2 linked regions of the Prochlorococcus marinus XMU1412 genome follow. The protein of the gene in region 1 binds, or shares a complex with, the protein of each later gene. Links are inferred from orthologs where the notes say so. Each region holds a gene or a part of one and is shown in the gene's direction. Other genes may lie near its edges.

The links. The genes of interacting proteins can lie anywhere in the genome.
Region 2: the proteins of rodA (region 1) and mrdA are in contact, whole or in part, in a crystal structure (PDB 6PL5), measured with the Thermus thermophilus proteins. The link is inferred for Prochlorococcus marinus XMU1412 from one-to-one orthologs. Residues at the interface, in WP_223903423.1 of Thermus thermophilus: Phe161, Val165, Phe168, Val169, Leu172, Pro198, Tyr199, Glu202, Tyr211, Arg212, Asp213, Gln220, Val221, Gln223, Ser224, Ile226, Ala227, Ile228, Gly229, Ser230, Gly266, Phe267, Val270, Leu274, Tyr277, Gly278, Leu281, Phe285, Leu289, Arg297; in WP_223903432.1 of Thermus thermophilus: Arg4, Ile5, His6, Leu8, Ala9, Phe12, Ala15, Leu16, Leu19, Gly20, Arg22, Ala23, Trp24, Leu26, Gln27, Val28, Tyr31, Tyr34, Leu36, Leu43, Thr45, Asp47, Lys156, Gln157, Gly158, Ser160, Val184, Leu201, Glu202.

What each region holds. Positions count from the first base shown.
Region 1 is NZ_JAAORJ010000004.1:492,215-498,021, reverse strand. What follows is about bases 1,067-4,065. They hold rodA (rod shape-determining protein RodA), read left to right. Parts: upstream 1,067-1,931; coding sequence 1,932-3,200; downstream 3,201-4,065. Other genes in these bases: HA152_RS09220 (sensor histidine kinase), read left to right, coding at 3,200-4,065; HA152_RS09230 (Mrp/NBP35 family ATP-binding protein), read left to right, coding at 1,067-1,932. Also shown: hemF (oxygen-dependent coproporphyrinogen oxidase), read right to left, coding at 1-699; more of HA152_RS09230, read left to right, coding at 859-1,066; more of HA152_RS09220, read left to right, coding at 4,066-4,564; HA152_RS09215 (photosystem I reaction center subunit II PsaD), read left to right, coding at 4,676-5,098; HA152_RS09210 (anthranilate synthase component I family protein), read left to right, coding at 5,158-5,807. UniProt on the Escherichia coli protein: Peptidoglycan polymerase that is essential for cell wall elongation. Also required for the maintenance of the rod cell shape. Functions probably in conjunction with the penicillin-binding protein 2 (mrdA).
Region 2 is NZ_JAAORJ010000001.1:37,678-42,051, forward strand. The notes cover bases 1-2,970. They hold mrdA (penicillin-binding protein 2), read left to right. Parts: upstream 1-575; coding sequence 576-2,366; downstream 2,367-2,970. Other genes in these bases: HA152_RS00195 (hypothetical protein), read left to right, coding at 1-308; HA152_RS00200 (hypothetical protein), read left to right, coding at 421-564; HA152_RS00210 (NAD(P)H-dependent oxidoreductase), read right to left, coding at 2,374-2,898; HA152_RS00215 (diflavin flavoprotein), read right to left, coding at 2,916-2,970. Also shown: more of HA152_RS00215, read right to left, coding at 2,971-4,374. UniProt on the Escherichia coli protein: Catalyzes cross-linking of the peptidoglycan cell wall. Responsible for the determination of the rod shape of the cell. Is probably required for lateral peptidoglycan synthesis and maintenance of the correct diameter during lateral and centripetal growth.

The sequences.
Region 1 (5,807 bases):
CTGCCCACAGTTTTCCGCTAAAGAAAATAAATCATCCCAATTTAAATTAGATCTGCCAATATTTTGTGAAGCTTTTGATGCGTCTCCATTTTGATTATTTCCTCTATAAATATTTCCTGAACCATCTTGATAATCATAAAAAATACCTCCGATGCCTCTAGATTCATTTCTATGCTTCAAGAAGAAATATTCATCACACCATGGTTTGAAAACTTTATGCAAATCTTGATCAACTTTCTCACAAGCTTTTTTATGTTCATTATGAAAATTCCTTACATCAGAAAGATAAGGATAAAAAGGGGTTAAATCTGCACCTCCCCCAAACCACCAAACAGGACCAGCTTCGAAATATCGATAATTCAGATGAACTGTAGGAATATAGGGATTCTTAGGATGCAAAACCATAGAAGTTCCCGTAGCAAACCATTCATGACCTTTTGCTTCGGGCCTTTGAGAGATTATAGATTGAGGTAATTCTTTTCCTTGTACTTCCGAGAAATTAACGCCAGCTTGCTCAAAAATAGAACCATTTTTCAATACTCTTGATCTTCCACCGCCACCTTCGTCTCTTAGCCAGGATTCCTCTGTAAATTTCGCTTTGCCATCTACATTTTCAAGTCCTGAACAAATTTTGTCTTGTAGAGTTAATAAGAGATTTTTAGTTTTTTCTCTCGAGTTTTTAGGAGGTTCTTTCAACATGTATTTAGTAAATCTTGAAGAAAAAAATTTTTTTGGTTAATTATAAGTTTCTCTTTATAATTTCTCTTAGGGGGTCCTTATTGCCTATTATTTGATAGTTCGACATAGTTCTTAATCTTTTAAACAGTCGACTACCTTGTCAAAATATTTAAAAATTTAATGACCACAATAGAAGATGCGAATTTTGCTTTACAAAAAGTTCTAGACGCTGGATCACAGAAAAATGTAATTGAATTAGCTTGGATTAAAAATGTAAGAGTAACTATACCGAGAGTAATCGTAACATTATCATTACCATCGTTTGCAAATTCTCAGAGAGATAGAATTGTTCAAGAGGTTAGAGGGATACTAATGGATTTTGAAGATATTGATGATGTTCAAATAGAGATAGATAATAATCCTTCCAAAACTGAATCTCAAAATCAAAGTAATGCTCCTGAGTTGCAGAAGATTGTTGGTATTAGTCATATCATAGCTGTTAGCAGTGGTAAAGGTGGAGTTGGGAAAAGTACTATTGCAGTTAATCTCGCTTGTTCTCTAGCTAAATTAGGCTTAAAAACTGGTTTGCTGGATGCGGATATATATGGACCTAATACTCCCTCAATGATGGGAGTTGCCGAACAGAATCCAAAGGTTACAGAAGGAAGTGGCAGTGATCAAAGGTTAATTCCAATAAATAAATATGGAATTTCAATGGTATCGATGGGTTTCCTCATAGAAGAAGGTCAGCCAGTTATATGGAGAGGACCAATGCTTAATAGTATTATCAGACAATTTTTGTACCAAGTTGAATGGAATAATCTTGATTTTTTGGTTATTGATTTGCCTCCAGGAACAGGAGACGCTCAAATATCACTTTCTCAATCTGTGCCTATTTCTGGAGCTATAGTTGTCACTACTCCTCAACAAGTATCTTTGCAAGATGCAAGGAGGGGATTAGCAATGTTTAAACAACTCGGAGTACCTTTATTGGGAATTGTAGAAAATATGTCTGTATTTATTCCGCCAGATATGCCAGGTAAAAAATATGAAATTTTTGGTAAAGGTGGTGGACAAATATTAGCTAATGAAAATGACTTACCATTATTAGCTCAAATTCCTATTGAAATCCCTCTCGTTGATGATAGTAATAAAGGTGTACCAATCTCAATAAGCCAGCCCAGTAAAGAAAGTTCTGTCGTATTTGGTAATTTAGCGCAATTAATTAAGAATCAATTTGTTAAAACTTATTGATGTTTAAGAGAATTTTTTTATTAAATAACAGAGGATTTTTACAAAAAAAAGACAACTTCAATAGAGGTTTTTTATTTTCTCCGCTACTTATTATTCCACTGTTTTTAGTTATTATTTCGAGTTTTTTGATAAAAAGTATTCAGGGTGATTTTTTAGTATCGAACTATTTAGGTCATATCGTAACTGGTTTTTTAGGTTATTTCTTAGCATTTTTTATTTCTTATATACCGTTAGAGAGAATTAGAAAGTATGTGGTTCCATTTTATTTTTTTACTTTAATATCCTTATTACTTATTTATTTTTTTGGGATTTCAGTTTCTGGAGCTCAAAGATGGCTAAACTTGGGCATCTTTTCTTTTCAGCCTTCAGAGGTAGCTAAACTTAGTTGTGTATTAACTCTTGCTTTAGTACTCGATAAAAAAATAATCCTAACAATAAGAGATTTAGTATTGCCCTTATTAGTAGTAATTATTACTTGGTTATTAATTTTCTTTCAACCTGATTTAGGTACATCTTTAGTTTTAATTGTTTTGTCAGGTGTGATGCTCTATTGGGCTCAAATGCCCATAGAGTGGATTTTGATATTAGTGCTTTGTATTATCACATCAATTTTATATCTAACCTTACCAAATCTTCTTATTTTCTGGATTCCAGTTATAGGATATCTTGCTTATAGATCTACAAAAAGGAAAATTATTTTTTCTGCTCTCGCTATTTCGTTCCATTTATTAGTCGCAAAATTTACACCAATTTTGTGGCAATATGGCTTAAAAGAATATCAAAAAGATAGATTAGTTTTATTTTTAGATCCAAGTAGAGATCCATTGGGTGGCGGATATCATTTGATACAGAGTAAAATTGCAATTGGTTCTGGAGGATTATTTGGGACTGGTTTGCTACAAGGTAAGCTGACTAATTTGCAATTTATACCTGAACAACATACTGATTTTATATTCAGTGCTCTAGGGGAAGAATTAGGTTTTGTGGGGTGCGCTATAGTTTTATTTTTGTTCTTTTTTTTGATTAAAAAACTTATTAATACTGCAACAATTGCTAGGACTAACTTTGAATCTCTAATTGTTATTGGAATAGCCTCAATTTTTTTATTTCAAATAATTATTAACTTATTTATGACTATTGGATTAGGACCAGTTACTGGGATTCCCCTTCCTTTTATGAGCTATGGTCGAACGTCATTGGTGACTAATTTTATATCTATTGGATTTGTTTTATCTATATTGAAACGTTCTAGATCACTAAGAAGTTGATGAAAGCAAAAATAACTATAAAAAAAATTCAAGAGCTTTTGATTAAAGGAATTAAAACCATATATGTGGATGATGATACATCCAGAAGAATGTGGTGGGCTTCCTTAGAAGTTATTCAAAAAGATTTCCTTTCTCAGAATTGTAAACAGGGGGGGATATGGGTTGCCTCCCCTTTGCCAGCTTTTAATGATAAAAAATTTTTAAATCAACTTCATGGATGGCTTTGGTCTCCTGAAGGGTTTCCATACTTTCAAAATGAGAATGCAGGTTTTTTACCAGTCAATAATTCAGAAAAGATAAAAAAAGATTTCGATTTAGTTAGTAATTATAAAGTCTTAAATCTTTGTCAAGAAGATGGCTATGAACCTTTTTTGATGATAATCACTCCAAATTTTCAATGCGTATTATCAATTGTAGGAGAAAAAGATAAGAAAATTCTATTAATGAAGTGTGATGAAGAGAGCCTTAAACTTTCAATTGAATTAATGCATGCAAAATTAAATCAAGAAAATTATGAGGAAGGAGTAAAATTTCGTAATGCAATCAATAATTTAGGTAACCTTAATATTAATAACCAATTTGAAAAATTATTTTGGCCAATATTATCGGCACAATTAGCAAAAATTTCGCCAAATCATAATATACAGAATTCTGTGAAAAATGATGAAAAAAATGTTCAAATCACTGAAGCAAAACTATTACGTGCAATTTCTCATGAAGTAAGAACTCCTTTGGCAACAATAAGAACCTTAATAAGTTCTACTTTAAAAAAATATAAAATGGATGAATCAATGAGAAATCGTTTAATTCAAATAGATAATGAATGTAATGAACAAATTGATAGGTTTGGTTTAATCTTTAATGCAGCAGAATTAGTTGGTAATGAAGTGCCATCATTGAATAACTTGGCGAAGATTAATTTAGCCGAAATTTTCAAAAAGCTTGCTCCTTTATGGAATAAACAATTAAACCGTCGTGGTATTTCTTTGAAGATAGATATCCCCAAACAACTTCCACAAATTTTGAGTGATTCTGAAAAATTAGAATTAATGTTAAGAGGATTAATTGATAAAAATACTAGAGGATTAAAAGAAGGGAGTACATTAATTTTAGAATTAAGACCAGCTGGTCAAAAACTCAGACTTCAACTCAAAGTACAAAAATTAGATAACAATCAAAAAGAAATTCTAAAAAAAGATAACGGTTCTGATATTGGTCCTGTTTTAAATTGGAATCCTCAAACTGGAAGTTTACAACTTAGTCAAAATGCCACTCAAAAGTTGTTAGCTAGTTTAGGAGGTCATGTCACACAAAGACGTGATACAGGTTTGACAGTATTTTTTCCGATTTCAGATTCAAAATAAAATGATAAACAAGTTTTCCATATATTAAATAATGTAGAAAATTTCCTATTAATTTTGAATTTTGCAAAATATGAATGCTAGTTTCTTATTAGAAATAACTCAAAATCTAGGATGACTGAAACTTTAGTTGGTCAATTTCCAAAGCATATAGGAAGTACTGGGGGTTTATTAAACTCAGCAGAAACCGAAGAAAAATATGCAATTGTATGGAAAAGTTCCAAGGAACAAGCATTTGAATTGCCCACCGGTGGAGCCGCTATAATGCATGAAGGTGATAATTTAATGTACTTTGCAAGAAAAGAACAATGCCTTGCATTAGGGACACAATTAAGAGCCTTCAAACCAAGAATTGAAGATTTTAAAATCTACCGAATTTTCCCGGGTGGTGATATTGAATTTTTACACCCCAAAGATGGTGTTTTCCCTGAAAAAGTCAATGAAGGCAGAGAGAAAGTAGGTCATAATCCTAGAAGAATAGGCGAGAATCCTAATCCAGCTGGTTTGAAATTTACAACTAAGAATACTTTTGATTAACTTCCTTAAAGTTGATATAAAAGGAGAAAATAATTATAATTTGGGCTGACATTATTAATATGATCAGCTCACAAAAAGATAGTTTTTTAAAGGCTTACAAAGAAGGTAAAAATTTTATACCTATCGTTGAAACTTGGCCAGCAGATTTAGAGACTCCATTATCGACTTGGTTAAAATTATCTTCAAAAGATTCCCATGGTGTTTTTCTTGAATCTGTTGAAGGTGGCGAGAATTTAGGTAGGTGGAGTATCGTTGCTACTAAACCTCTTTGGGAAGCCGTTTGTTATGGAGAAGAAATAATTAAAACTTGGAATAATGGCAAAACTGAAACACATAAAGGTGATCCTTTTGATATTTTGAAAAGTTGGACAAACGAATACAAGTCAAACATGCTTGATGACTTACCATCAATTGGACAGTTATATGGCTCTTGGGGCTATGAATTAATAAATCGAATAGAACCAAGTGTTCCAATAAATGAAACACTAGAAAACAATATTCCTTATGGTTCCTGGATGTTTTTTGATCAGCTAGTTGTTTTTGATCAAATAAAAAGATGTATTACGTCAGTGGTTTATGCAGATACAACTTCTTCAAAAGAGTGCGCAATTGAAGAGTTGTATCTAAATTCAATTTCTAAAATTAAGAAAACTAGAAATTTAATGAGAGTTCCTCTAAAAGAAAATGAGTTTTTAGATTGGAATGAAAA
Region 2 (4,374 bases), on another replicon or contig:
ATCTTAGTTCCGGACAATTATTAGAAGTGGAGAGAAAAATGGCGATTATAAAAAAGATTCCTTTCGAAAAGTGGGTAACAAAATCTTTCGCCAAAAAAGCGAGATTGCTAGAAAATGAAAAAAGAAAATTTCAAAGACAAAGATTTTATAGTAGCTGGAGTGAATGGTTCAGTCTAGTAAATACTCAACAAGCCATTTTGCCGCTAATCGTCACAATATTTATTTCTTCATTTATTGGATGGTCTATAGGGATATCAAAGAATAGTTGTAATCCTTATTTTGAACAAAATATAGAACAATTAAACTAATTAATTTCTTTTTGATCTTTTTTAAGTATCTAAGTTAATTAAATTTTGAAAAATTAAATTTATTATTTAGAATTCTATTAATTGAAATCATTGCTTTAAAAGTATAAGTTTTATGAGTGAAAATTTAAATTCAAATAATATTGAATATGATGAGTCTAATCCTATCAATGCAGACAGTGATTATAAAGGTTTAATCACTAGACTTAATGAGATAAAATCAACTATTGCTTTATTAGAAAAAACAGTATTTAAATAAATTTTATATTTTTGATAAAAATAACTCCCAATAAAAAACTTATTTCATTAAAGAGACAACCTTTAGTCTTACTTATTTTTTCTTCCATATCATTTTTATTGATTCTGTGTAGGTTAATTTTTTTACAACTTTTAAATTATGAATCTTTTAAGAAGATGTCAGATGAGAATAGGATCAGACTTATTGCTGCACAGCCAATACGTGGAAGAATACTAGACAAAAATGGTTATGTATTAGCAGATAGTAGAGTTAAATATTCTTTAATAATAAAGCCTCAATCTGTTAATAAAAGCTATTGGGAAAAACATAAATCAAGCATTTCTAACTTGTTAAATATTGATAGTAATGTCATTCAAAAAAAATACTTTAATGGCCTAAAAAATCAAAAACTTTCAGTAATTATTCTTGATGATTTAAATGTAGATCAATTAATAAAATTTAATGAGAATGAAGGTAATTTAAGTAGTTTTGAAATAGCTACCAAATTAATTAGAAATTATCCTTATAAATCCCTTGCTGCCCATGTAATTGGTTATACTCAGCCAATTACTGAATTAGAATATAAATTCTTATCTAAGAATGGTTATAAATTAAATGACTTAATCGGTAGAACTGGAATCGAATATGTTTACGAAGATTTTATAAGAGGTGAATGGGGTGGAGAAATGGTTGAAGTAAATTCATTAGGAAAATTTCAAAGATCATTGGGTATAAGAGCTCCAGTAAAAGGTAATGATATTGAACTAACAATTGACCTTAATCTGCAATTAGTTGCTGAGGAAGTTCTTAAAGATAAAAAAGCTGGAGCCATAATAGTTATGGATCCAAGAGATGGGGCAATAAGAGCAATGTCAAGTAAACCTACATTTGATTTAAATTTTTTTTCAAAGGATTTCAAACCTGAGAAAGAATATAATAAACTTTTTAATTCTCCTGAAAAACCCTTATTTAATAGAGCATTAAATGCCTATGATCCAGGAAGCGTTTGGAAAATTGTAACGGCTTTAGCTGGCTTAGAAAGCGGAAAATTCCCTAGAGAAACTATGTTAGATACGAAACCATGTATAACTTATGGGAGCCAATGTTTTAGAGAGCATAATGATTTAGGCTTTGGGGTCATAGGTTATGAAGATGCTTTAAGAGTTTCAAGTAATACATTTTTTTATCAAGTAGGTTATGGAGTAGGAGTTGATGAAATTCATAAGGTCTCACAAAAGCTTGGTTTTAATTCTTTATCTGGAATTGAAATTTCTGAACAAGAAAATATAGGATTAGTAGCTAGTAGTGAATGGGCTAAAGAAGGCAGAGGATGGGGGCAACCCGGAAGAACCCCTTGGGTCCCAGAAGATATTGCGAGTATGTCTATTGGACAATTTGTTGTACAAGTTACCCCTATTCAAATAGCTAGAGCATATGCTGCAATTGCAAATGGAGGTTATCTAGTTACTCCATATTTAGTTAAAAAAGATGAAGAAAATCTTTCAGATAAAAAACTTATTAAAATCGATGTTGATTCAAATAATATTCAGTTGATAAAAAGTGGTCTCAGGAAAGTAGTAGAGTCTGGTACAGGAGTATCAATTAATTATGGAGTTTCAAATTTACCTCCAGTTTCAGGGAAAACTGGAACTGCCGAAGACGGTGAAGGTGGATTAGATCACGCTTGGTTCGTTTGCTTTACTCCCTCTGAAAAAAGCGAATTACTTGTAGTTGCTTTTGCACAAAATACTCCTGGTGGAGGATCTGTTCATGCACTACCTATGGCTAGAGAAATTTTGAAAGTTTGGAATGAAAAAAAATGAAATTTTATTAGGTTTTTAACTTTTTCATTTGTAAAAGTCTTTGAATAATATCTTCAATAGTTTTTGTATCTATAGGTTTACTATATGAGGACAAAAGTTGCCTCCCTAATACTTGACTTCCTAAATGAACTAATTGAATGCGTAAAGAGGTCAGCAGTTCTAAACCTATGCCACCAGAAAATGTTGCAATTGCAATCGGTTGACCATTAAATAAATTCCTAAAGTCATCTCCCGAAATAGAAAGCCATGCTATGAAGTTGGAGAGAATGGGAGGTATAGATCCATTATATTCAGGCGCACAAATAACCCACCTTTCAATCTTGAAAAGCTTTTTTTTTAATTCTTTTATTTCATTTGGAATATTTTCTTTGCTGTGAATTCTTGGATTAAATAATGGAATATCAAGAGTGGTAAGATCTAAAATTTCAGAACTTATTTTAAGTTCATTACTTTTTTCAAGAAATTTTTCAGAAAGTTCTAGATTTTTACCACAACTAGCCGTAATGATTATTAGATCTTTTGTTTCAGTCATAAATTAGATAAATAAATTTAATAGTTAGCACCTGTTTTGCGGTGATGAACTGCCGTTAGACTATCGGATTTTAGTATATTACCGTGTAGTACTTCGGCGTAAATTACCCAATGATCTCCACATTCCATTCTCTCTTTTACAGAAGCATCTAACCATGCGAGCGATTCAGGAATGATTATCTGTTCATTAGGAGTTAATTCAATATTTATTCCTTCAAATCTATCTTCTCCAGGTGCAAAAGGCTTTGTGAATCTTTTCAAAGGTTCTTTAAAATCTTTTTCACTAAGAATATTTAATGCAAATGAATCTCCTATTTGCAGAAGAGACTCTACCGATCTATCTTTTGCTACTGCAATACTTAACCCGGGCGGAGAAAAACTTGCTTGACTAACCCAAGATGCAAGCATAGCTCCTTTAATATTATTTTCATCTTTCCCTTTAGACGCTGTCAGGACACAAAGTGAACCAATTACTCTTCCGAGAGCTTGTAGTTTTGGATCCGTTTTGCTTGTAATCATTCCAGTATCTGATTTTCTGGGTTTTTTCTTTGCTTTTTTTATAATTTCTCTTCCGAAGTGAGTTCCTATTTCTTCTAACTCTTTAATCTTTGGTTTATTTGGACTGAATTTAATCCTTATAGGGTCAAAACTAAACTTAAAACCACCGTCTTTTAATTTTGTTTCAAGTAAATCTATAGCTTCGCCGCTCCAGCCAAAACTGCCAAAAATTCCCACTGGTTTATCTCTATTACCCTCTGCCAACAATGTTCCAAGTGCACTAACTATTGGAGTTGGAGCGTGACCACCCAATGTGGGCGAGCCTATTAAATATCCATCAGCATTTTGAATAGATTTTATAAGTACATCATTAGGTGTAAATTCACAATTAATACTTTCAACTTCTACAGAGGTTCTATTTATGCCTTTAGCTAATGCATCACCTATTGAGGCTGTATTTCCATATGCACTTGCATATATCAGAGCGATCTTAGGATTATTTGTTGAGAGATTCTCTCCCCATCTAATATAGTCATTTAAAAAGCTTTTTAAGCTGTATTCAATAGCGGGACCATGTAATGGTGCAATAGTCTTAATATCATAATTTGCAATTTTTTCAGTTATTGATATTACTTGATTAGACATTGGTGCCATCAAGCAATCGTAAAAATGTTTCCTATCAATTTCTGTACTAACTCGATTTGTTTCAGACCAACAATTAGATGCGATGTGTGCAGAGAAAATTTTTTCACTAAGAAGTATTTCTTGATTACGTTCATAAATTATCAGGCCACCAGGCCAACGCGCTGTTGGAATAGGAATTAACTCTAGTGAAATGTTATCTAATTCTAAACTAAGTTCTTTTTTGATTATTTTTATTTCAGGTAATTGAATTTCAATAAAGTTTTCTAAGGTAGGATTTTTTTGATTCCAAAGTTCGCTAATAAGTTTGTAACCTGGATTAGAACAAGTAATGGTT